4 regions of the Massilia sp. NP310 genome follow, and region 2 is predicted to be linked to each of the others. Evidence: predicted binding sites of a transcription regulator. Region 2 holds the regulator's gene; each other region holds the start of a gene.

Region 1 (5,788 bases), 200 kb from region 2:
GTACAAAAGCGCTAGGTTAGCTTGCCTGCCAGCGTAAATCTAGTGTCGTAGGGAAACTAGGATTGAGCGGCTCCTTGCGCACCGTCATCGGACCCGGGGTATGGCCATGCGGCCAGAAGCGCGCGAAACGGCGCGCCTCGGCGGCATTGGCATTGACCGGCGCGCCCGTTTCATTGCGTCCGCCCGGATGCACCACGTGGTAGGTGCAGCCGCCGATCGCGCGCCCGCTCCAGGTATCGACCAGGTCGAATACCAGCGGCGCCTGCACCCGGATGCTCGGATGCAGGGCCGACCACGGACTCCACGCCCGAAAGCGCACGCCCGCCACGTACTCGCCCGGCACGCCGGTCGGGTGCAGCGGCAGCATGCGGCCATTGCAGGCCACCACGTGGCGGCCGTCGGTCAGCCCGCGCACCAGCAGCTGCATGCGTTCGACCGACGAATCGACGTAGCGCGCGGTGCCGCCGGCCGCGACTTCCTCGCCCAGCACGTTCCACGGCTCGATCGCCTGGCGCAGCTCCATCTCGACGCCCTCGTAGACGACGGTGCCGAAGCGCGGGAAGCGAAATTCGATGAAGGGCTCGAACCAGTGGTCCTCGAAGGCATAGCCGGCCGCGCGCAGGTCGCGCGCGACGTCGCGGATGTCCTGGGCGACGAAATGCGGCAGCATCCAGCGGTCGTGCAGGGCGGTGCCCCAGTGCACCAGCCGGGCCTGGCACGGCTCGCGCCAGAAGCGCGCGACCAGGGCCCGCAGCAACAGCATTTGCAGCAGGCTCATACGCTCGTGCGGCGGCATCTCGAAGGCGCGGAACTCCACCAGGCCGAGGCGGCCGGTGGGGCCGTCCGGCGAATACAGCTTGTCGATCGAAAATTCGGCGCGGTGCGTATTGCCGGTCAGGTCGACCAGCAGGTTGCGCAGCAGGCGGTCGACCATCCACGGCTTGTCGCCCGGCTGCAGCGTCGGCAGCACCTTGTCCATCTGCTGGAAGGCGATCGCCAGTTCATACAGGTTGTCGTCGCGCGCCTCGTCCACGCGCGGCGCCTGGCTGGTCGGTCCGATGAAGGTGCCCGAGAACAGGTAAGAGAGCGCCGGGTGGATCTGCCAGTAGGTGATCAGGCTCTTGAGCAGGTCGGGACGGCGCAGCATCGGGCTGTCTTCGGCGCTGGCGCCGCCCAGGGTGGCGTGGTTGCCGCCGCCGGTGCCGGTGTGGCGGCCGTCATGCATGAATTTCTCGGTGCCCAGGCGGGTGAGGCGCGCTTCCTGGTACAGGGTCGTCACGTTGTGCACCAGCTCGTTCCACGAAGCGGCCGGATGGATATTGACTTCGATGACGCCCGGGTCGGGCGTGACGCTGAGCAGCTTGATGCGCGGGTCGCGCGGCGGCGCATAACCTTCGATCCGCAGCTTCATCCCGAGCCTGGCGGCGGTGGCCTCGACCGCGCCGGCCAGCGCCAGGTAATCCTCGAGGCGCTGCTGCGGCGGCATGAAGACGTGCAGGCGTCCGGCGCGCACTTCGACGCACAGCGCGGTGTGGATCACCTCGCGTGCGTCCGGCGCGAAGGGAGAGGCAGGCTGGACGGCCGCGCGGTCCGGCGCCGGCTGCGCGGCGTGGTGCGCGGCCACCAGGGCGCTGCGCGGGGCGAACGGGTCGACCTCGAAACCGGGATCGCGTTCGCGCGGCGGCACCCATGGCAGCGTGGCCAGCGGCAGGCGCAGGCCGATCGGCGAGTCGCCCTCGAGCAGGTACAGGTGTTCGCGCCGCAGCGGCCAGGCCGAGGTGCGCCAGCCGGCGCCGGGCGCGGCCTGCAGCGGCAGCACGTAGCCGGCCACCTGGCCCAGGCCGCGTTCGAGCAGGCGCGCCAGCCGGCGCCGTTCCTCCGGCGCGTCCAGGTCTGCCCGCAGGGGATCGAGGTTGGGCGGCAGCGCCTGCTCGCGTTGGGCCTGCAGCAGCACGTCTTCATAGGCGGGGATGGCGCTGCCGGCGGGCAGGCCGAGCGCATCGACCAGCGCGGCGGTGAAGCGGCGGGCGTCCCCGGCGTCATAGCCGTCGTCGACGTGTTCTTCCGAGAACAGGCCGGGGTCGCGCCACAGCGGCTCGCCGTCGACGCGCCAGAAGATGTTCAGCGCCCAGCGCGGCAGCGGTTCGCCCGGATACCATTTGCCCTGGCCGTAGTGCAGCAGGCCGCCGGGCGCGAAATGATTCTTGAGCCGCTGCGCCAGCGTGCCGGCCAGCGCGCGTTTGCGCTCGCCATGGGCCTGGGTATTCCACTCCGGCGCGTCCATGTCGTCGATCGAGACGAAGGTGGGCTCGCCGCCCTGGGTCAGGCGCACGTCCTGGGCCAGCAGGTCGGCGTCGACCTGCCGGCCCAGGCGGTCGATGGCCTCCCAGTCGGCGTCCGAATACGGCTTGGTTACGCGCGGGTCTTCGTGGATGCGGGTGATCGTCATCTCGTGGATGAAGGTGACCTCGGCCTTGTCGCTGAACCCCGTCACCGGCGCCGCCGACGAGGGCAGCGCCGTGCAGGCGAGCGGAATATGGCCTTCGCCGGCCAGCATGCCCGAGGTCGGGTCGAGCCCGATCCAGCCGGCGCCGGGGATGTACACCTCGGTCCAGGCGTGCAGGTCGGTGAAGTCTTCGAGCGCGCCGCTCGGACCGTCGAGCGCCTCCTGGTCGGCGCGCAGCTGGATCAGGTAGCCGGAAACGAAACGCGCCGCCAGCCCCATCGTGCGCAGGATCTGCACCAGCAGCCAGCCGCTGTCGCGGCAGGAGCCGGAACGCTTCTCGAGCGTGTGTTCCGGCGTCTGCACGCCCGGTTCCATGCGCAGCAGATAGGCGATGTCGCGCTGCAGGCGCTGGTTGATCGCCACCAGGAAGTCGGTGGTGTTCATCGGCTGCGCCAGCAGCTCGCGCCGCGCCGCGTCTACCCATGCCAGCAGCAGCGGGCCGGCCGGCTCGGGCTGCGCGTAGGCGCTCAGTTCCCCCTGCAACTGCTCGGGATACACAAAGGGAAAATGCTCCGCATATTGTTCGATGAAGAAATCGAAGGGATTGATGACGGTCATGTCGGCGACCAGGTCGACCGTGAACTCGAGCGTATCCGTTTTTTCCGGGAACACGAAACGGCCGATGTAATTCCCGTAGGGGTCTTGCTGCCAGTTGATGAAATGCTCCTGCGGCAGCACCGACAGCGAATACGACAGGATCGGCGTGCGCGCATGCGGCGCCGGACGCAGGCGCACCTCATGCGGCGAGAGGGCGACTTGCCGGTCGTAGCGGTAACTGGTCTTGTGGTGCAGCGCGATACGGATAGCCATGCGGGAGTGCCTTTATAGGGGTGGTCACGAACGATACCAGCACATCGATATATACCTGTTTCAACTGTGCACAAGCATGATTCATACCCGCAATATAATTCGATCGTGCGGCGTCGCCGAGCTGGCACGTTTCTTGATTGCACCTATGCCACTGGAGGATCCGATGCCGAACTTTTACGATGAAATGTATTCCTCTGCGGCAATTGCAAGGCCTCACTACGACGCGTTTGCGCGGTGGCTTGCCTTGCAGTCGCCGCAACTGATCGCGCAAAAACGTGCCGAAGCCGAACTGACCTTCCAGCGGGTGGGGATTACCTTCGCCGTCTACGGCGACAACGCCGGCAAGGAGCGCTTGATCCCGTTCGACATCATTCCGCGCGTGATCGACGCCGCCGAATGGGCCCGGCTGCAGGCCGGCCTGGTGCAGCGGGTGACCGCGCTGAACCGTTTCCTGCACGACGTCTACCACGACCAGGATATCCTGAAGGCGGGCGTCATCCCGCCCGAACAGATCCTGAACAATGCGCAGTACCGGCCCGCGATGCAGGGCGTCAAGGTGCCTTCAAACATCTATGCCCATATCGCCGGCGTCGACATCGTGCGCGCGGGCGAGGGCGAGTTCTACGTCCTGGAAGACAATCTGCGGGTGCCTTCCGGCGTGTCCTACATGCTGGAAAACCGCAAGATGATGATGCGGCTGTTTCCCGCCCTGTTCGCGAGCAACCGCGTGGCGCCGGTCGAGCACTATCCCGACCTGCTGCTCGACAACCTGCGCACCGTGGCGCCGGACGGACCGCTTGACCCGACCGTGGTCGTCCTCACGCCGGGCATGCACAACTCGGCCTATTTCGAACACGCCTTCCTGGCCCAGCAGATGGGTGTGGCGCTGGTGCAGGGGCAAGACCTGTATGTCAGCGACGACACCGTCTACATGCGCACCACGCGCGGGCCGAAGCAGGTCGACGTCATCTATCGCCGGATCGACGACGACTATCTCGATCCACGCGCCTTCCGCCCCGAGTCCACGCTGGGCGTGCCGGGCCTGCTCGACGCGGTGCGCGCCGGGCGGGTCGGCCTGGCCAACGCCATCGGCACCGGGGTGGCCGACGACAAGTCGATCTATCCCTACGTGCCGGACATGATCGAATTCTACCTGGGCGAAAAGCCGATCCTGAACAACGTGCCGACCTACCAGTGCCGGAAAAAGGAAGACCTGGCCTACACCCTGTCGCGGCTGCCCGAGCTGGTGGTGAAGGAAGTGCACGGCGCCGGCGGCTACGGCATGCTGGTCGGGCCGGCCTCGACCCACGCCGAGATCGAGGCCTTCCGCGAGCGCTTGATCGCCAACCCGGACGGCTATATCGCCCAGCCCACGCTGGCCCTGTCGGCCTGCCCGACCTATGTCGAATCGGGCATCGCGCCGCGCCATATCGACCTGCGTCCCTTCGTCCTGTCGGGCAAGACCGTGTCGATGGTGCCGGGCGGCCTGACCCGGGTGGCGCTGCAGGAAGGTTCGCTGGTGGTCAATTCGTCGCAGGGCGGCGGCACCAAGGATACCTGGATACTGGAGAACTAAGATGTTGAGCCGCACCGCAGACCACTTGTTCTGGATGGCCCGCTACACCGAGCGCGCCGAAAACACGGCCCGCATGCTCGATGTCCGGGTCCAGTATTCGCTGATGCCGCAGTCGGCGCAGGCCGAGCAGCAGGGCTGGCGCAGCATGCTGGGCGTGTCCGAGCTGGAAGCGCAGTTCGAGGCCAAGTACCCGGCGCTCACGCAGAAGGACGTGATCGACTTCATGGTGCGCGATCCGGACAACCTGTCCTCGATCACCAGCTGCCTGCGCGCATCGCGCGAGAATGCGCGCGCCGTGCGCGGCGCCCTGACCACCGAAGTATGGGAAACCGAGAACACGACCTGGCTGATGCTGCAGAAGCATCTCAAGAACCGCACCTTCGAGCACGATCCCGGCCAGTTCCTGGAATGGGTCAAGTACCGCTCGCACCTGTCGCGCGGCGTCACGCTGGGCACCATGCTGCAGGACGAGGCGTTCAACTTCATCCGCCTCGGCACCTTCCTGGAACGGGCCGACAATACGGCGCGCATCCTCGACGTCAAGTTCAGGTTCGGAGCGCATGATGCGGTCCAGGCCGGGACGCAGGCGGAGTTCTACCAGCTTGCGGCGCTGTTGCGCTCGGTGTCCGCCTTCGAAACCTACCGCAAGGTCTACCGCGACGCCATCACGTCGACACGGGTGGCCGAACTATTGATACTGCAAGAGAAAATGCCGCGCTCGCTGGCGGCGTGCATGGCCGCCGTGGTGGCCAACCTGAAGGACGTGCGCAATGCGCAGTCGCACGATACCGAGCGCCTGGCCGTGGAACTGTACGCCATGCTGCAATCGTCCCCGATCAGCGCCATCCTCGAAGAAGGCCTGCACGCCTTCCTGACCCGCTTCCTGGCGTCGGTCG
Region 2 (5,788 bases):
GCGACGCGGTGCCGAGCGTGGGCCCCGAAACCTCGCTGGTCGAAGCGCTGCTCGAAGTGACCCGCAAGGGCCTCGGCATGACCGCCATCGTCGACGCCGAAGGCCGTCCGGTCGGCGTGTTCACCGACGGCGACTTGCGCCGCGTGATCGAGCGCATGCACGACTTCTCGAACGTCCAGATCCGCGACGTGATGCACGCCAACCCGCGCCGCGTGCGCCCCGAGCAACTGGCGGTCGACGCTGTCGCCGTGATGGAGGAATTCCGCATCAACCAGATGCTGGTGGTCGACGAGGACGACCGCCTGGTCGGCGCGCTGCACATCCACGACCTGACCCGCGCCAAGGTGATCTGATGAGCGACACATTTATCCCGGCCATTACCCCATTGGCCCATATGGAGCGCGCGGCGCGCGTCAAGGTCATGATCTTCGACGTCGACGGCGTGCTGACCGACGGCAGCCTGACCTACGGCCCGGAAGGCGAAGTCACCAAGACCTTCAATGTGCTCGACGGCCTGGGCATCCAGCTGCTGAACAAGACCGGCGTCCAGACCGCGATCATCAGCGCGCGCCTGTCGCCGATCGTCGTCAAGCGCGCGGCCGATCTCGGCATCTCGCACGTCCACCAGGGCATCCACGACAAGCGCATCGGTTTCGCCAAGCTGTTGGAAGCCACCGGCTTCACGGCGGAGCAGTGCGGCTACATCGGCGACGACGTGATCGACCTGCCGCTGTTCGCGCGCGTCGGCTTCGCCGTCGCGGTGCCGTCCGGCCACCCGGAGGTGCAGCACCGCGCGCACTACGTAACGAAAAACGCCGGCGGGCGCGGCGCGGTGCGCGAGGTGTGCGACCTCGTGATGCGCGCCCAGGGCACCTACGACCAGGCGCTCGCGCCGTACTTCGCCTGAGGCTTTAAAAATGGCTACCGTCGTCGTCAACAAGCGCACCGCCCACCGCTGGAATCTCCTGGCGATGATCGTCATCGGCACCTTCTTCGCCTTCGGCAGCTTCTGGCTGCTGCAACTGATGCAGGGGTCCGACATCGACGCCCAGCTGGGCGGACCGCCGGACGAACCGGACTACATCGTCGAGAACTTCTCCTTCGTGCGCATGACCGAGAACGGCCAGCCGAGCTACCTGGTGTCGGGCAAGCGCCTGGAGCATATTCCGCGCGGCGACGTGTCGCACGTCGAGGCGCCGGTGCTGCGCGGCGTCGAGCCGGGCCGCCCGCCGATGACGGTGGTCGCGAAGAACGCGCAGATCCATCACCAGGAGCACCGGGTCGAGCTGATCGGCGACGTCGACCTGCAGCGCCCCAAGACCGCGCAGAGTGAATCGCTGCACGTGCGCACCCAGGCGCTCACCGTGCTGCCGGACGAAGAAATACTGAAGACCGATCTGCCGATCGACATGCAGCTCGGCGCGTCCAGCGTCAAGGGCACCGGCATGGTCGCCAACAATGCGACCATGCAGCTGCACCTGTCCAGCCGCGGCCAGATCGTCTATCCGCCACGCCAGCGCTGATCCTCCAGAAACGCCGCGTGCCAACCAGAGACCCGTATCCACCAACCATGAAAAAACTACTTGTCGCCGCCTTCCTTTCCCTGCTGTCGCTGACCGCGGCCGCCGAACGCGCCGATTCGCTCAAGGAAGCGGTCATCAACTTCGATTCGCTCGACATCGACGAGGTGACCGGCACCCGCATCCTGACCGGCAACGTGGTGCTGACCCGCGGCACCCTGGTGCTCAAGTCCGACCGCGCCCTGGTCAAGGAAAGCCCGGAAGGCTATATGAGCGTGACCCTCACCGCTGCCGGCGGCAAGGTCGCCACTTTCCGCCAGAAGCGTGACGGCGGTCCCGACCTGTGGGTCGACGGCCAGGCCGAGCGCATCGAGTACGACGAGCGGTCGGAACTGGTGCGCCTGTATTCCAACGCCGTCGTGCGCGAACTCGAAGGCGCGCGCATGACCAACCAGATCACCGGCCCCTTCATTTCCTACGACAACCGCAAGGAAGTGGCCACGGTGCGCAACGACGAAAGCGGCAAGAGCGTCGCCGGCGGCGGCCGCGGCACCCTGATCCTGGCGCCCAAGCGCGCACCCGCCGGAGGCGCCCAATGACGGCGATTCCGATGGAGCTGGGCGATCGCAGCACCCTGGTCGTCAAGGGCCTGCAGAAAAGCTATGGCAAGCGCCTGGTGGTGCGCGACGTGTCGCTGCAGGTGGAATGCGGCGAAGTGGTCGGCTTGCTGGGCCCGAACGGAGCCGGCAAGACCACGTCGTTCTACATGATCGTCGGCCTGGTGCCGTCGGACGCCGGCTCGATCGACATCAACGGCACCGACATCACCAGCCTGCCGATCCACCGCCGCGCCGTATTGGGCCTGTCCTACCTGCCGCAAGAGGCTTCGGTGTTCCGCAAGCTGACGGTGGAAGAGAACATCCGCGCCGTGCTCGAGCTGCAGAAGGACAACGGCAAGCCGCTGTCGAAAGACCAGATCAACGAGCGCCTCGACACCCTGCTGGCCGACCTGCAGATCGAGAAGCTGCGCGAGAATCCGGCGCTGTCGCTGTCGGGCGGCGAGCGTCGCCGCGTGGAAATCGCGCGCGCGCTGGCGACCAATCCGCGCTTCGTGCTGCTCGACGAACCGTTCGCCGGCGTCGACCCGATCGCCGTGATCGAGATCCAGCGCATCGTGCGCTTCCTGAAGGAGCGCCGGATCGGTGTTTTGATCACCGACCACAACGTGCGCGAGACGCTCGGCATCTGCGACCGCGCCTACATCATCAACCAGGGCGCGGTGCTTGCCTCCGGCCGTCCTGACGACATCATCGCCGACGAGTCGGTGCGCCGCGTGTACCTGGGTGAACACTTCCGCATGTGAGCGACGCCTAGATGAAACAGTCCCTGCAACTTCGCACTTCGCAGCACCTCGCGCTTACGCCGCAACTGCAGCAGTCGATCCGGTTGCTGTAACTGTCGACGCTCGAGCTGCACCAGGAGATCGAGCAGATACTGGGCGATAACCCCTTGCTCGAGCGGCTCGACGATCCGCTCGACCGATCGGTGCGCCTGCTGGCCGATGGCGCCATCAACAATGCGCCCGCCAACGGCGAAGCGCCGCCGGCGCCCGGCCAGCAGGCCGAGGGTGAGGGTGCGCCTGCGCAGGAGGGCGAGGGTTTCGAGGGCGGCGCCGACAACGATCGCGTCGATGCCGACTGGAGCGACAGCGGCGCGCCATCGTCCGGCGGCGGCGAGGACGAGGACGGCCGCCCGCAACTGGAAGCCTGCGCCATCACGCTGCGCGAACACCTGATGGAACAGGTGCGCGAAGCCATCCTGTCGGCGCGCGACCGTGCGCTGGCCGAGCTGGTGATCGATGCGCTGGACGACAACGGCTACCTGGAAGAGCCGCTCGACGAGATTCACGCCAGGCTGCCCCAAGAACTCGAGATCGAGATCGACGAATTACGCTGCGCGCTGGCGCTGGTGCAGAGCATGGATCCGGTGGGCGTCGGCGCGCGCAGCGCGGCCGAGTGCCTGGCGCTGCAGATCCGGCGCATGCCGGGCGTGCCGCTGGTGACGCGGCGCATGGCGCTGACCATCGTCGAGGGTTACCTGAGCTGGTTCGCCCAGCGCGAGTACAGCAAGCTGAAAAAAGCGCTCGACTGCGACGACGAAGACTTGCGCGAGGTGCAGGCCGTGGTGCGCCAATGCAATCCGCATCCGGGCGCGGCGTTCGCTTCGAACGTGTCGGACTACGTGGTGCCGGACGTGATCGTGCGCCGTTCCAAGAGCGGCTGGGCGGTCACCCTGAACCCGGACGTGATGCCGCGCCTGCGCGTGAACAGCCTGTACGCGAGCCTCCTCAAGCAGGGCAAGAGCGAAGCGCAGATGGGCGCGCAGTTGCAGGAAGCGAAGTGGCTCATCAAGAATATGCGCCAGCGATTCGACACCATCCTGCGCGTGGCGGAGGCGATCGTCGAGCGCCAGCGCAACTTTTTCTCCCATGGCGCGGTTGCCATGCGGCCCCTTGTTTTACGTGAGATAGCTGATACACTAGGCCTACACGAGAGCACAATTTCTCGTGTCACAACGCAGAAATACATGCTGACCCCGCACGGCATGTTTGAGTTGAAGTATTTCTTCGGCAGCCACGTTGCCACCGAGGCGGGAGGCGAAGCATCCTCGACGGCAATCCGTGCGCTCATCGCACAATTGACAGGAGCAGAAGACCCTAGGAACCCATTGTCCGACAGCAAGATCGCGGAGATGCTCGGGGAACAAGGCATGGTCATCGCGCGCCGGACGGTTGCAAAATACCGTGAAGCCCTCAAGATACCCCCTGTAAGCCTCCGCAAGTCCTTGTAACTGCGCCGTCCACACCCGTCGTGCCTTGTCGCGTTGGTGTGGTCCACACGGTGCAACCTTTTCAAAGGAGTGTGTATGAACCTCACAATCAGTGGCCATCATCTCGAAGTAACCCCCGCCATCCGTGAATACGTTCAGAATAAGCTCGAGCGCATCATTCGCCATTTCGACCAGGTGATCGACACCCACGTCTTCCTGGCCGTCGACAACCTCACTGAAAAAGAAAAAAGGCAGAAAGCAGAGATCAACGTCCAGGTGTCGGGCAAGACCCTGCACGTGGCAAGCGTCGCGCAAGACCTGTACGCCGCGATCGACACGCTGATGGATAAGCTGGACAGACAGATCCTGAAACACAAGCAAATGCTGAAGGACCATAGCCGTACCTCGATCAAACGCCTGCCGGAAAACGGCGGCGAAGACGCTGCTGTCGCCTGATCAGGCGCAGGGCTCACACTAGCTAAGGGCGTCTGAGGGGACGCCCTTTTTGCATCCAGCTCCCCGATATGACGCGTATCGTGTGTTCGGTAAAATGCATGTCTCTCCATTACGGATTACGCCATGACCGACCACGTCCTGACCCGCGTCGCCAACCGCACCGGCATCATCACCCTGGACCGCCCGAAGGCGCTCAATTCGCTGTCGCTCGAGATGGTGCGCGCGCTCACCACTGTGCTGCGCGCCTGGCGCCATGACGGGCAGGTCGACGCGGTCGTACTGACCAGCAGCAGCGAGAAGGCCTTGTGCGCGGGCGGCGACATCCGCTTCTTCCATGAGGTCGGCCATGCGACGCCGATGGGCGGCAGCGCGCTGCTCGAGGATTTCTTCACCGAAGAATACGCGCTGAACCACCTGATCCATTTCTACCCGAAGCCCTACATCGCCATCATGGATGGCGTCGTGATGGGCGGCGGCATGGGCATCGCCCAGGGCGGCCCGGACTGCGGCCTGCGCATCGTGACCGAGCGCACGAAGATGGCCATGCCCGAGGTGAACATCGGCCTGTTTCCGGACGTCGGCGGCAGCCACTTCCTGTCGCATGCGCCGGGACAGCTCGGCAACTACCTGGGCCTGACCGGGCTGACGATCGGCGCCGCCGACGCGCTCCATATCGGCCTGGCCGATGTCTTCGTGCCGGGCGCCGAGCTGCCGGCCCTGCATGCCTTGATTGCGTCCACACCCGGCGCTGACCTGCCGGCGGCGATCCGCGCTTTCGCGGCGCCGTTCGCGCCGCAGGCGGGCAACGGCGAACTGCAGGCCCAGCGCCAGCTGATCGATGCGCATTTCGGCGCCGCCTCGGTCGCCGCGATCATGGCTTCGCTCGAAGGCGACGAGACGCTGTTCGCGCAGCGCGCCCTGGCGGCGATGCGCCAGCGCTCGCCCCTGATGATGTGCGTGACCCACGAACTGCTGGCGCGCGG
Region 3 (5,788 bases), 1.4 Mb from region 2:
GCCGAAGGCCAGGAACACGATCAGCAAGGGCGTCAGCACCTGCAGCACGAAGGCCGGGGTGAGCTGGCCGAAGCGCAGCAGCACCGAGGACTGGCCCGCATCGCTGAAGTTGGCGCTGTTCTGGCGGTGGCCTTCGAGGAACAGCGTGTTGCCGGTGAACGGATCGACGCCGAAGTCGAAGAAGGCGAGGGGACTCAGCGGACGGAACACGTAGTGCCCGTAGTGCACCACGCGGTGGGGATGACGATCCGGCTGGTTGTGCCACTGTGCGTCGGCCGTGCCTTGAAAGCGCGCGCGCTCGGCGTCGACGGCTTGCACGCGTTCGTGGCTGACCAGGATCGCGGCCAGGGTCAGCGCCAGCATCAGGATGCCGGCGGCCACCGCCACCCGGTTGCGCAGCATGGCGCGCCATTCGCTGCGGGCGATGGCGGGCAGCGCTTGCCTGATGGTGGCGCTCATGCCGGTTCCTTTGCCTGCGTCGTTCCGGCATAGCGCCGGTACAGGTCGCGCACGTCATAGCGTTCGTCCCCGCCGGCCGCGACTTCATGGCTGATGTGGCCGCGCTCCAGGAAGCCGATGCGGTCGGCCACCTCGGCCGCCCCCAGCAGGTCGTGGGTGACCATGAAGATCGCGCTGCCGCGCCCGCGCAGGCCCTGCAGCAGGGCGTTGAACTCGCTGGTGGCCTGCGGATCGAGGCCGGTGGTGGGCTCGTCCAGCAGCAGCACCGGCACCTGGCGCGCCACGGCCAGCGCGATCGCGACCTTCTGGCGCATGCCTTTCGAATAGCCGCCAAGGCGGCGTTTCCAGGCCGAGGCGTCCAGGCGCACGGCGTCCAGGGCCGCGTCGATGCCGGCCTTGCTCCAGCTGCTGCCCGCCAGGCGCAGGAAGTATTCGATGTTCTCGCGGGCGTCCAGATGCTCGTACAAGGCCACGTTCTCGGGCACATAGGCCAGTTGGCCGCGCGCGGCCAGCGGGTCGGCGGCGACGTCGATGCCGCACACGCGTACGCTGCCGGAGCGGGGCGCCGTGAAGCCGAGGAAGGTGTTCATGGTGGTCGACTTGCCGGCGCCGTTGCCGCCCAGGAGGGCATAGATCTCGCCGCGCGCAACGCGCAGGGACAGGTCGCGCAGCACGGGCGCGGACTGGTAGGCGACGGTCACGCCGTTCGCCTCCAGGGCAGGGGTATTCATGGTCATCGTGGTCCTTTGTGGTGAAGCGGGAGCGACAGGCCACACGCGCGTCGCGGCGTGAAAGCCGGCGGCGGCGCGCGCGGGATGCACGCAGTGCGCGAAAGCGCATGCGCGCCCGCAAGCCGGCGCGGGCCGGCCTGCACGGGTTCTGGAGGCGGATCAGTGGCGCGGAGGCGCCTGGCGGGAAGGAATCAGGTAGCGGCGCAGGACGACCGGCGCGGGGCGCGGCAGGCGTGCGAGGACGTAGGCGATGACGAGGAAGATCGCCAGCAGTTGTGGCGATGCCGCGGGAAGGTCGGCTGTGGAATGGGAAGCGAGCTGGCAGCTGACGCAGTCGGACAGCTGTTCGGACAGGTCATGGTCGTGGAACGAGGCGCCCACGAGTTGCAGGGCAAGGATCAGCGCGCACAGGCAGGCCAGCACCCGGCGCAGGGGTGCGCTCATCTGCTGAAAGCTGGCGGCCTGGAACTGCATGCGATCCCGATTGACGTTGATGCGGGGCAGTATAGCCCAGCGGACATCGAGCCGACAACCGGGTCGCACCAATCGAGGCTTACTCGAAAGCGATCAGCAGCGCGGTCAGGCCGATGCAGGCGGCGGCGATGACGCCGATGCGGGTGCGCAGGCGGCGGCCGTTGGAGACGATGTCCTTGGCGATGCCGCGTTTCGGCGCCTGTGGGTTGCTGCGGTCGACCGCGGTCGCGGCATGGATGGAAGAATGGTGGCGTTCGGTATGTTCGGTGTTCATGGTTGACTCCAGCGCCGTCTCGAATGAAGACTGGCAAGTAGATGATGAATGGCCGGCGTGAGCCGGGCGTAATACGAAGATGGTGTGCCGTTCAGGCGCGCGGGGCGCGCTGGGCAGGAAGAAGGGCTGTCTGGCAACTGTGGCAACTGGGCCGCACCGCCACGTCGTTGGGATAACGCGGGCTGGGGTAGGGCGGACAGTGAATGCGTGACATGCGGATGCCAGTACAAAGCGTCGAATTCGGGACCCGGGACGGGAGCAAGACCTTCAAGTCGGGCTGCGTTCGGGACGTTATTTATTTTACATGCATGCCACGTATAGACAAGGGCCGCACGATTGACAACTGGTGTTTTCTTATAGAAACAGTCCATCCTAGCATGCCGTGCCAGCGAGTTGAAGGGTGTATTTGCAGCTTCGCTGAGCGGACGCAACAGCTCGTCCAAAATGATGCGATGCGCAATCGCAGTGCGCCATTCTCGCCATCGTACGGTGCGCTGGCGGTGCAGTTTTGGGCGCGTCCCTCTGCGCGCTTCCTGGCATGAAGATTGCGTAATCAGCATCAGCGCAACGGAGCGCTGCGTGTGCCGCCAACGAAGGCAGCACCCACAAGACAATGACGTCTACCGGAACATGAATGCGTTCATGTCGGTACGCGTCTTTTTTTTTGCCTGACCACATTGGGATTGCGATGAAAAATCAGAAGCTTGAAGCGAAGAGCGTAGCGACGACGGGCGTCGGCGAAGTCGATGTCACGCGCAGGAAAGTCATTCATGGCGCAGGTCTGGTAGCGGGAGGAAGCTTGATGGGGCTGGCAACGGGCGGCGTGTGGGCGGCGGGGTCGGACAAGCCGGAAAAGACCGAGATCAGGATCGGCTTCATTCCACTGACCGATTGCGCGTCGGTGGTCATGGCGTCAGTGCTGGGCTTCGACAAGAAGTACGGCGTCAAATTCGTGCTGAGCAAGGAAGCGTCGTGGGCCGGCGTGCGCGACAAGCTGGCCAACGGCGACCTGGACGCGGCCCACGTGCTGTACGGCTTGCTGTATGGCGTCCAGATGGGCATCGGAGGGCAGCGCAAGGACATGGCGGTGCTGATGGGCCTGAACAACAACGGCCAGGCGATCACGCTCTCCAAGCAGCTGGCTAACAAGGGCGCGGTCGACGGCCAGTCGCTGGCCAGGCTAATGCGCGCCGAAAAACGCGACTTCACCTTCGCCCAGACCTTCCCGACCGGCACCCATGCGATGTGGCTGTATTACTGGCTGGCGGCCAACGGCGTCAACCCGATGAAGGAAGCCAAGGTGATCACGGTGCCGCCGCCGCAGATGGTGGCCAATATGCGGGTCGGGAACATGGACGGCTTCTGCGTGGGCGAACCCTGGGGGCACCGCGCCATCATGGACGGCATCGGCATCACCGCCATCACGACCCAGGACATCTGGCGCGACCACCCGGAAAAGGTGCTGGGCTCGACGCTGGAGTTCGCGAAGAAGCACCCGAATACCTGCCGCGCCATGATGGCCGCGATCATCGAGGCCAGCCGCTGGATCGACGCCTCGATGGCCAACAAGAACAAGATGGCCGAGGTCATCGCCGCCAAATCGTACGTCAACACCAGCAAGGACGCGATCGACCAGCGCATCCTGGGCCGCTACCAGAACGGCCTGGGCAAGACCTGGGACGACCAGAACTACATGAAGTTCTACAACGACGGCGCGGTCAACTTCCCGTATCTGTCGGACGGCATGTGGTTCATGACCCAGCATCGCCGCTGGGGCCTGCTCAAGCAGGACCCCGACTACCTGGCCGTGGCCAGCGCGGTCAACCAGATCGCGCTGTACAAGGACGCGGCGACCCTTGCCAAGGCGCCGGTGCCATCCAGCCCGATGCGCAGCTCGAAGCTGATGGACGGCAGCGTCTGGGACGGCAAGGACCCGAAAGCCTATGCCGCTTCGTTCAAGGTCAGGGTCTGATTTTCATCTTGTTTGAATGGGGGAATGCCATGAACGCTATCCTGAAATCCGAACACCATGCATCGACCGGTGGCGGCGCGACTGTCGTGACGCTGCCGCTTGCGGCGGATGTGCCTCTCGCCGCGTCTCCGGTCCGCAAGCCGGCGCCCGTTGTGCGCGGCGCGCAGCCGTTCGCCCGAGCGGTGAAGGCGGTCCTGCCGCCGCTGGTAGGCATCGCCTTCGTGGTGCTGGTGTGGCAGCTGATCGCCACCCGCAACGAGACCTTCCCGTCGCCGCTGGCGACCTTGCAGGAGGCGCTGAAGCTGTTCGCCGATCCGTTCTACCACAACAGCCCGAACGACCAGGGCATTGGCTGGAATGTGCTGGCCTCGCTCAAGCGGGTCGCGGTGGGTTTTGGACTGGCGGCGCTGGTGGGCATTCCGCTGGGTTTCATCATAGGGCGGGTGCGTTTTGTGAGCGGCATGTTCGGCCCGATCATCAGCCTGCTGAAACCCGTCTCGCCGCTGGCCTGGCTGCCGATCGGCCTGCTGGTGTTCAAGTCGGCCGACCCGGCGGCGATCTGGTCGATCTTCATCTGCTCGATCTGGCCGATGATCATCAACACGGCGGTCGGCGTGCAGCGCGTGCCGCAGGACTACATGAACGTGGCGCGCGTGCTGAACCTGTCGGAGTGGAAGATCCTGACCAAGATCCTGCTGCCGTCGGCGCTGCCCTACATCCTGACCGGCGTGCGCCTCGCCATCGGCACCGCATGGCTGGTGATCGTGGCGGCCGAGATGCTGACCGGCGGCGTGGGCATCGGCTTCTGGGTGTGGGACGAGTGGAACAACCTGAACGTGGCGAACATCATCATCGCGATCGTCGTCATCGGCGTGGTGGGGCTGCTGCTCGAGCAGGCGCTGGTGGCGCTGGCGCGGGCGCTGACGCACGAACAAGTGGCTAACTGATTAAGGAGCGCGATCATGGAAGACCTTCAAACCAGGTTCATCGACATCACCGGCGTGGAGATGGCGTTTCATACGAAGAAGGGCGTGTTCCAGGCGTTGCAGGGGATTGACCTGGCGGTGCGCAAGGGGGAGTTCATCACGCTGATCGGGCACTCGGGCTGCGGCAAGTCGACCTTGCTGAACCTGATTGCCGGCTTGTTGAAACCGACGGCGGGCGTGCTGTTGTGCGCCAATCGCGAGATCGCGGGGCCGTCGCCGGAGAGGGCGGTGGTGTTCCAGAATCATTCGCTGCTGCCGTGGTTGACGTGTTACGAGAACATTCATCTCGGGGTCGAGCGGGTGTTTGGCGCCAGTGACACCCGTGCCCAGCTGCGCGAACGGACGCTGGCTGCGCTGGCGCTGGTGGGGTTGTCGAGCGCGGAGGGCAAGCGGCCGCACGAGATCTCGGGCGGCATGAAGCAGCGGGTCGGCATCGCGCGGGCGCTGGCGATGGAGCCGAAGGTGCTTCTGATGGACGAGCCGTTCGGCGCGCTCGATGCGCTCACCCGAGCCCATTTGCAGGACGAGCTGCTCAAGATCGTGGCGGCGACCAGATCCACGGTCGTGATGGTGACGCACGATGTGGACGAGGCGGTGTTGCTGTCGGATCGGATCGTGATGCTGACCAATGGGCCGGCGGCGACCATTGGCGAGATCGTCGAGGTGGGCTTGGCGCGGCCGCGTGATCGGGTCGCGTTGGCGCAGGATGCGCGCTATACGGAGCATCGCAAGGCGGTGCTGGAGTTCTTGTATCGCAAGCAGGCGCATCCGGCGGTGGAAGCGGCGTAAGCGGCGGCCTCAGGCAGGGAATTAGGCGGGTTTTTTCTTCTGCACCTGGCGCTGCTGCTGCTTGCGCTGGGTTTGATTCCGGTTCTGCTTGGCCTCGTACAGT
Region 4 (5,788 bases), 1.1 Mb from region 2:
TGCCGGCTGCGATCAAAGGCAAGTACCACTACTGGTACATGGTGCTCGACATCTACAGCCGCAAGATTGTCGGTCACGAAGTCCACGAGGCGGAGTCGGCAGAATCGGCGGCGCGGCTGATGCGCAGGGCCAGCCTGGCTGAGGGATTGGCCGGCCGACCGCTGGTACTGCACTCGGATAATGGCAGCGCCATGAAGGGCTCGACCATGCTGGCCACATTGGAGCAACTCGGCGTTGCACCGTCGTTCAGCAGGCCGCGTGTGAGCAACGACAACGCCTACGCAGAGTCGTTATTCAGGACCTGCAAATATCGACCGAACTACCCGCGCCAGCCGTTTGCGACGCTGGAAGACGCGCGGGCATGGACGCAGAAATTTGTGCGATGGTACAACCAGGAGCATAAGCACAGCGGCCTGAAATTCGTGACGCCGGCACAACGTCATGGCGGCCAGGCTGAAGCGATTCTGGAGTATCGCGAACAGGTATATCGAGAAGCGAAGAACCGTAATCCGCAGCGCTGGTCGCGGGATGTCAGGAACTGGAATCTGGATAGTCAGGTCTGGCTGAATCCGGAACGGATTCGACCAGAGGAACTACGGCAGGTCGCGTGAGGTGACGCGACAACTACGTTGACAAACACCGACAATGCGCTGCGCACGCTGGATGCCACCGCCTCGGTCCACAAGCTCAATATCGCCCCCGGCGCGGGCAGCCTGGTCAGCCAGTACGGCGAACTGCTGGAAGCGCTGAATACGGCCATGCTCGACACCCACACCAAACGCGATTTCAGCGACGTGTTCGCCAAATACATCCACAACTGACGCAGCGGTCGCCGCCAACAAAAAACCACCATGCCGGCGTGCGCCGGGATGGTGGTTTTTTCATGCGGCGCTGCCGCCTCGCCTGCAATCAGGCAGGCTTGCCGGCGCGGCGGCGGCGCACGGCGCCCATCAGGCCCAGGCCTGCGAGGATGGTCGCCAGGCTTGCCGGTTCCGGCACTTCGACCGCAAATGGCGTGTAGTCGTAGGTCACATTCACATTGCCAGACGCGAAGGTCTGGAAAATGGCTGCCAGGTTACCCGCGCCGTTCGCACCCGATGCGCCGGTCGCTTTCAGCGACAGATTGATCTGCCCCCCGCCCAGCGCCGAGAACAGGGCGAAATCGCTGGAACTGGTGCTCAGGAAGAAGTCATGCGCGTTGGCCGTGACCAGGCCGGTGCTGCCGCCGGAAGTGCCTGCAAAATCGATGTCGCCGTCGCCTGCGCTGAACTCGAAGACATGGTTGAATACCGGATTGCTCAGCACCAGCAGGCTGCCGTCCGGACGCGACAGCTTCAGGATCGACGCCAGGCTCGGGTTGACCGTGGTCGCTTCCTCATCGTCGCTCTCGGCCCTGCCAGTGCCCTGGATCAGGCCGCTCAAATCGAACCTGATCGAATTGAGGGTGCCCAGGCCGGTATCGAACTTGCCAAAGCTGAGGGTATTGGTCCAGTTGGTCTTTTTGAGCGCAGCGGCATCACTGAAGCTGATCGTGGCAGCCTGGACGCTGGCGACAGGGATCAGGGCGGCTGCGAGCGCCAGTGCGGCGAAAGTCTTTTTCAAGTTGATCGCACTAGTTGGATGGACGTCGGGACCATACGGCGACGTTGCAACCAATAAGCATAATTTATGCCACTAAGAAATACTTGATTAAAAACAGAGACTTGAACTTTCCCGGAGCGTCAATACGCCCCGCGCTGTAAAGATTTCCAACAAGAAAACTGCTCAAACGGCGGTGAACCCGCCATCGACCACCATCTCATGGCCATTCACATACGACGCCATGTCCGAGCACAGCCACAGGGCGGCCTGCGCCACCTCGCTCGCCTCGGCGAAACGCCCCATCGGATGCGCCGCCTTGAGCTTCTTCTCGATCGCCGGATCGCGCTCGAAGGCGCGCGCCAGCATCGGCGTCTTGACCGCGGCCGGGCACAGCACATTGACGCGGATACCCTCGCGCGCATATTCGGCGGCGGCGCTCCTGGTCAGGCCGACCACCGCGTGCTTGCTGGCGCCATAGATCGCATGGTTCGGGCTGCCGACCAGGCCGGCGATGCCGGCCATGTTGACGATCGCGCCGTGTCCCTGCTTGAGCATCTGGCGCAACTGGTATTTCATGCACAGCCAGACGCCCTTGACGTTGACGTTCATGATGCGGTCGAACTGCTCGTCGTCGGCGTCGGCCAGCGGCTGGCGCTCTTCCTCGACCGCGGCATTGTTGATCGCGAAGTCGAGACGGCCGTAGTAATTGATGGTCTTGTCGACCAGGGCTTCGACGTCGCCGGCACGGGTGACGTTGCTTTGCACGAACAGCGCCTTGCCGCCGTTTTCGACGATCATCGCCGCGGTGGCGTGTCCACCGTCGATCGAGACGTCGGCCACCACGACACAGGCGCCGGCGCGGCCGAACGCCAGGGCGATGGCGCGACCGATGCCACTGGCGGCCCCGGTGACCAAAACGACCTTGCCGGTGAACGAGAAACCGCTCGCCGGCTGCTGCTTGCTGATGGCCTTCATGATGCTCCCTGGATGAAACTTTTGCTTCTGAAAAGAAACATTTTAACGCATGGCTTCGTGCATTGTCACAATCCAGAGAGTTTTTGTCAGGAAACTGTTGTAGTTACGGCATAGTGACTGACGGTGTCGCCGCGCCGCCTGCCTTGGCCTGGTCGCCCGCCATGAATACCGATAGCTTACCCGGATCAATCGCCTTGCGGAATGCTGCATTCAGCTGAGGCAGGGTCACCGCCTGCATCTTGCGTTCGAGCTCGGCCGATGCCTCGAAGGTCTTGCCGCGATACAGGAACGAGGTCCAGCCGGATGCCAGCGCCCCATCGTTGGAGCGCGATTGCAGGCGCTGCTGCATCAGGCCCGACTTGGCGCCGGCCAGCTCCTCGGCAGTGAAGCCATCCTTGAGCGCCCGCGCCAGTTCCGCGCGCACGGCGGCGTCGAGCCTGGCCAGGTTCTGCGGCGCCGCGATCGCATTGATCGTGAAGCTGCCGGCGCGGTCCAGGGTGCCCGGCGACACGTCCGAGCCGCCGCCATACGACAGGCCATCGCGCTGGCGGATGCGGTCCATCAGGCGCGACTTGAGGCCGCCGTCGCCGAAGATGTAGTTGGCCAAGGTCAAGGCCGGATAGTCCGCATCGTCGATGTTCAGGTCCAGGTTCAGGCGCGCGATATAGAAACCGTTTTCCTTGTCCGGGGTATTCAGGGTGCGCGCCACCGGGGCCACCTCGGCATGCGCGACCAGCACCGGCGCGTGCGGTTGGGGTGCGCGCCAGGCGCCGAACAGGGTATTGACCAGCGGTGTGATCTCCTTCGGATCGAAGTCGCCCACGATGGCCATCTCGGCCGGATTGGCGCCATAGAACTGCGCGTGGAAGGCCTTGACGTCCTCGCGCCGCGCCGCCCTGGCGTCGTCGAGCTGTTCTTCCAGGCTCGGCGAGTAACGGATGTCGCCGCGCGGATAGCGGTTGAAATGCTGGCTGAGCGCGCGCACGGCGGCGCTTTGCGGCTCGTTGCGGCCCGCTTCGATGCCAACCACGAGTTGCTGGCGCAATTGCTCGAACTCGGATTCAGGGAAAGCCGGCTCCTTGAGCACGTGGGCCATGAGCTTGAGCGCTTCAGGCAGGTGTTCGCGCGTGGTCTGGAAATGGGTCGGACCGCCGGCGATCTTGAGCTTGTCGAAGGCGTCGGCCAGTTCGGCGCGCGTGTAGCGGGTGGTGCCGCGCGTCAGCATCAGGTTCGTCAGGGCCTGGGTCGTGCCCTGGCCGAACAGGCTTTTCTCGTCGCCGAAGTGCTGGCGCAGGTCGACCGTCACGGTTTCGCCGCGGTTCTTTTTCGGCAGCAGGGCCAGCTTGACGCCGCCGGCGGTCGTCAAGGTGGTGCGCTTCATGATGTTGTGCTGGCTCGGATCGAAATTCTCCGCCACCAGGGTCGAGACGGCCGGCTTGAAGTCCTTCATGGCATCAAGCACCGTGGGCGCCGGCGGCAGTTCGGCGCGCTTCGCCGCTTCTTCGGGGATGAACGTGCCGACCGTGCGGTTGCTGCGCAGGTAATAGCGCCCGGCGCTGGCGGCGACCTGTTCGGCCGTCATCTTCTGCACGCGCTCGCGGCCCACGAAATACATGCGCCAGTCGCCCAGGGCGATCGGTTCGGACAGGGCCACGCCCACCGCCTGCGGATTGTTCAGGCTGCGTTCGATCGTGTTCAGCCAGGAGCGGCGCACCCGTTCCAGTTCCTCGGTGGTGGGCGGCTTGCTGGCGAGTTCCTCGACCGCCTGGACCAGCGCCTCGCGCACCGGCTCGATCGGCTCGCCCAGCTTGACCACGGCGCCGAAGAATTGCAGGCCCGGCGCGTAGCCGGTCTGGCCGAAGCTGAACACCTGGCTGGCCTTGCCGGTCTCGACCAGCAGCTTGTGCAGGCGCCCGTTCGGCGCGTCGCCCATGATCTCGGAGGCGAAGCCGAGCGCCTCGGCTTCGGGATGCAGGTCGGACGGGATCTTGTAGCCGACGGCCACGAACTGCATATCGCCCTGGCGCCGCACGGCGAAGCTGCGCTCGCCGTCCTGGGTCGGCTCCACCGTCCAGAAGGCCGGCAGGCTGCGCTTCGGTTTCGGGATCGCGCCGAACAGGCGGTTGATCTTCGCTAAAGTTGCGTGCTGGTCGAACTGGCCGGCCACCAGCAGCACCGCATTGTCGGGCTGGTAATAGGTGCGATAGAAATTCTGCAGGTTCTCGATGCGCACGTTCTCGATGTCGCTGCGGTTGCCGATGGTCGAGCGGCCATAGCTGTGCCAGTCGTAGGCGACGCTCTGCATGCGCTTGAACAGCACGTTGCCGGGCTCGTTCTCGCCGGCTTCGTACTCGTTGCGCACCACGGTCATCTCGGACGCGAGATCCTTGCTTGATACGAAGGAATTGACCATGCGATCGGCCTCCATCTGCAAGGCCCAGTCCAGGTTTTCCTGGGAGGCCTGGAACACCTCGTAGTAATTGGTGCGGTCGAGCGAGGTGGTGCCGTTGAACTGCATGCCGCGCTCGGAGAACTGCCTGGTGATGTCGCGGTTGTTCTTCGCGCCCTTGAACAGCAGGTGCTCGAGCAGGTGGGCCATGCCGGTCTCGCCATAGTTCTCGTGGCGCGAACCGACCAGGTAAGTGACGTTCACGGTCACGGTGGGACGCGAGGCGTCCGGGAACAACAGCACTTTCAAGCCATTCGCCAGGCGGTATTCGGTGATGCCTTCGACCGAGGGGCCGAGGGTCACGCCCTTGGGGAGCGTTGCGCCGGCGGCGGACTTGCCGGCGGCCGGGGTTGCAGAGGCGGCGGCGGTCGCCGGCGCGATCATGACCAGGGCCAGGCAGCCCGCTGCTACATGCGCGGCCATCCCGCGCAACTGAAATCTCGAATCCATGGTGTCCCGTTGACTCGGCGGGACGCCAGCCGTCCCGCCTGCCGCACGATGGTAGCAGACGGACGTGTTTCCTGTGGCCTATACAGCCACCCAGTTGACAAGACTTGCCGATAGGCAGCTATTGACGCACGCGGCGCTCGTGCGATTGCTGCCAGGAGCCGATGCGCGACAGCTCGCTCATTTCTTCCGCCAGGAATTCGAGCAGGTCGTCGGCGCTGACGATGCCGCTCAGGTTGCCCTGGGCGTCCACCACGGGCACCCGGCGGATGCCGCGCAGGCGCATGTGCTCGATGGTCTCGTAGACATCGTCGGACTCGCCGGCGGTGAGCAGGT

What was found. Region 2 encodes sigma-54, which starts transcription at its own class of promoters, with help from an activator protein. Its sites were predicted from a motif close to TGGCANGNAANCTGCTTT; they were not measured.
Region 1: KY496_RS21755 (circularly permuted type 2 ATP-grasp protein) is a predicted target of sigma-54. The motif match lies at 3,439-3,456, and genes of this name have one in related genera.
Region 3: KY496_RS00425 (CmpA/NrtA family ABC transporter substrate-binding protein) is a predicted target of sigma-54. The motif match lies at 2,473-2,490, and genes of this name have one in related genera.
Region 4: KY496_RS25585 (choice-of-anchor E domain-containing protein) is a predicted target of sigma-54. The motif match lies at 1,657-1,674, and genes of this name have one in related genera.

Annotation. Positions count from the first base shown of each region.
Region 1 is NZ_CP080379.1:4,935,974-4,941,761, forward strand. Features, by position in the region: gene KY496_RS21750 (DUF2126 domain-containing protein) at 17-3,316, opposite strand; gene KY496_RS21755 (circularly permuted type 2 ATP-grasp protein) at 3,480-4,892, shown strand; gene KY496_RS21760 (alpha-E domain-containing protein) at 4,894-5,788, shown strand, end outside.
Region 2 is NZ_CP080379.1:4,731,568-4,737,355, forward strand. Features, by position in the region: gene KY496_RS20820 (SIS domain-containing protein) at 1-353, shown strand, start outside; gene KY496_RS20825 (HAD family hydrolase) at 353-907, shown strand; gene lptC (LPS export ABC transporter periplasmic protein LptC) at 918-1,523, shown strand; gene lptA (lipopolysaccharide transport periplasmic protein LptA) at 1,571-2,119, shown strand; gene lptB (LPS export ABC transporter ATP-binding protein) at 2,131-2,883, shown strand; gene KY496_RS27475 (hypothetical protein) at 2,895-2,975, shown strand; gene KY496_RS20845 (RNA polymerase factor sigma-54) at 3,030-4,370, shown strand; gene hpf (ribosome hibernation-promoting factor, HPF/YfiA family) at 4,446-4,805, shown strand; gene KY496_RS20855 (enoyl-CoA hydratase/isomerase family protein) at 4,929-5,788, shown strand, end outside.
Region 3 is NZ_CP080379.1:88,674-94,461, forward strand. Features, by position in the region: gene KY496_RS00405 (DUF3526 domain-containing protein) at 1-459, opposite strand, end outside; gene KY496_RS00410 (ABC transporter ATP-binding protein) at 456-1,190, opposite strand; gene KY496_RS00415 (hypothetical protein) at 1,350-1,664, opposite strand; gene KY496_RS00420 (hypothetical protein) at 1,744-1,938, opposite strand; gene KY496_RS00425 (CmpA/NrtA family ABC transporter substrate-binding protein) at 2,741-3,910, shown strand; gene ntrB (nitrate ABC transporter permease) at 3,940-4,857, shown strand; gene KY496_RS00435 (ABC transporter ATP-binding protein) at 4,873-5,685, shown strand; gene KY496_RS00440 (hypothetical protein) at 5,707-5,788, opposite strand, start outside.
Region 4 is NZ_CP080379.1:5,786,604-5,792,391, reverse strand. Features, by position in the region: one part of gene KY496_RS25595 (IS3 family transposase) at 1-611, shown strand, start outside; gene KY496_RS25590 (YvbH-like oligomerization domain-containing protein) at 630-821, shown strand; gene KY496_RS25585 (choice-of-anchor E domain-containing protein) at 910-1,602, opposite strand; gene KY496_RS25580 (SDR family oxidoreductase) at 1,765-2,556, opposite strand; gene KY496_RS25575 (pitrilysin family protein) at 2,660-5,455, opposite strand; gene KY496_RS25570 (CBS domain-containing protein) at 5,574-5,788, opposite strand, start outside.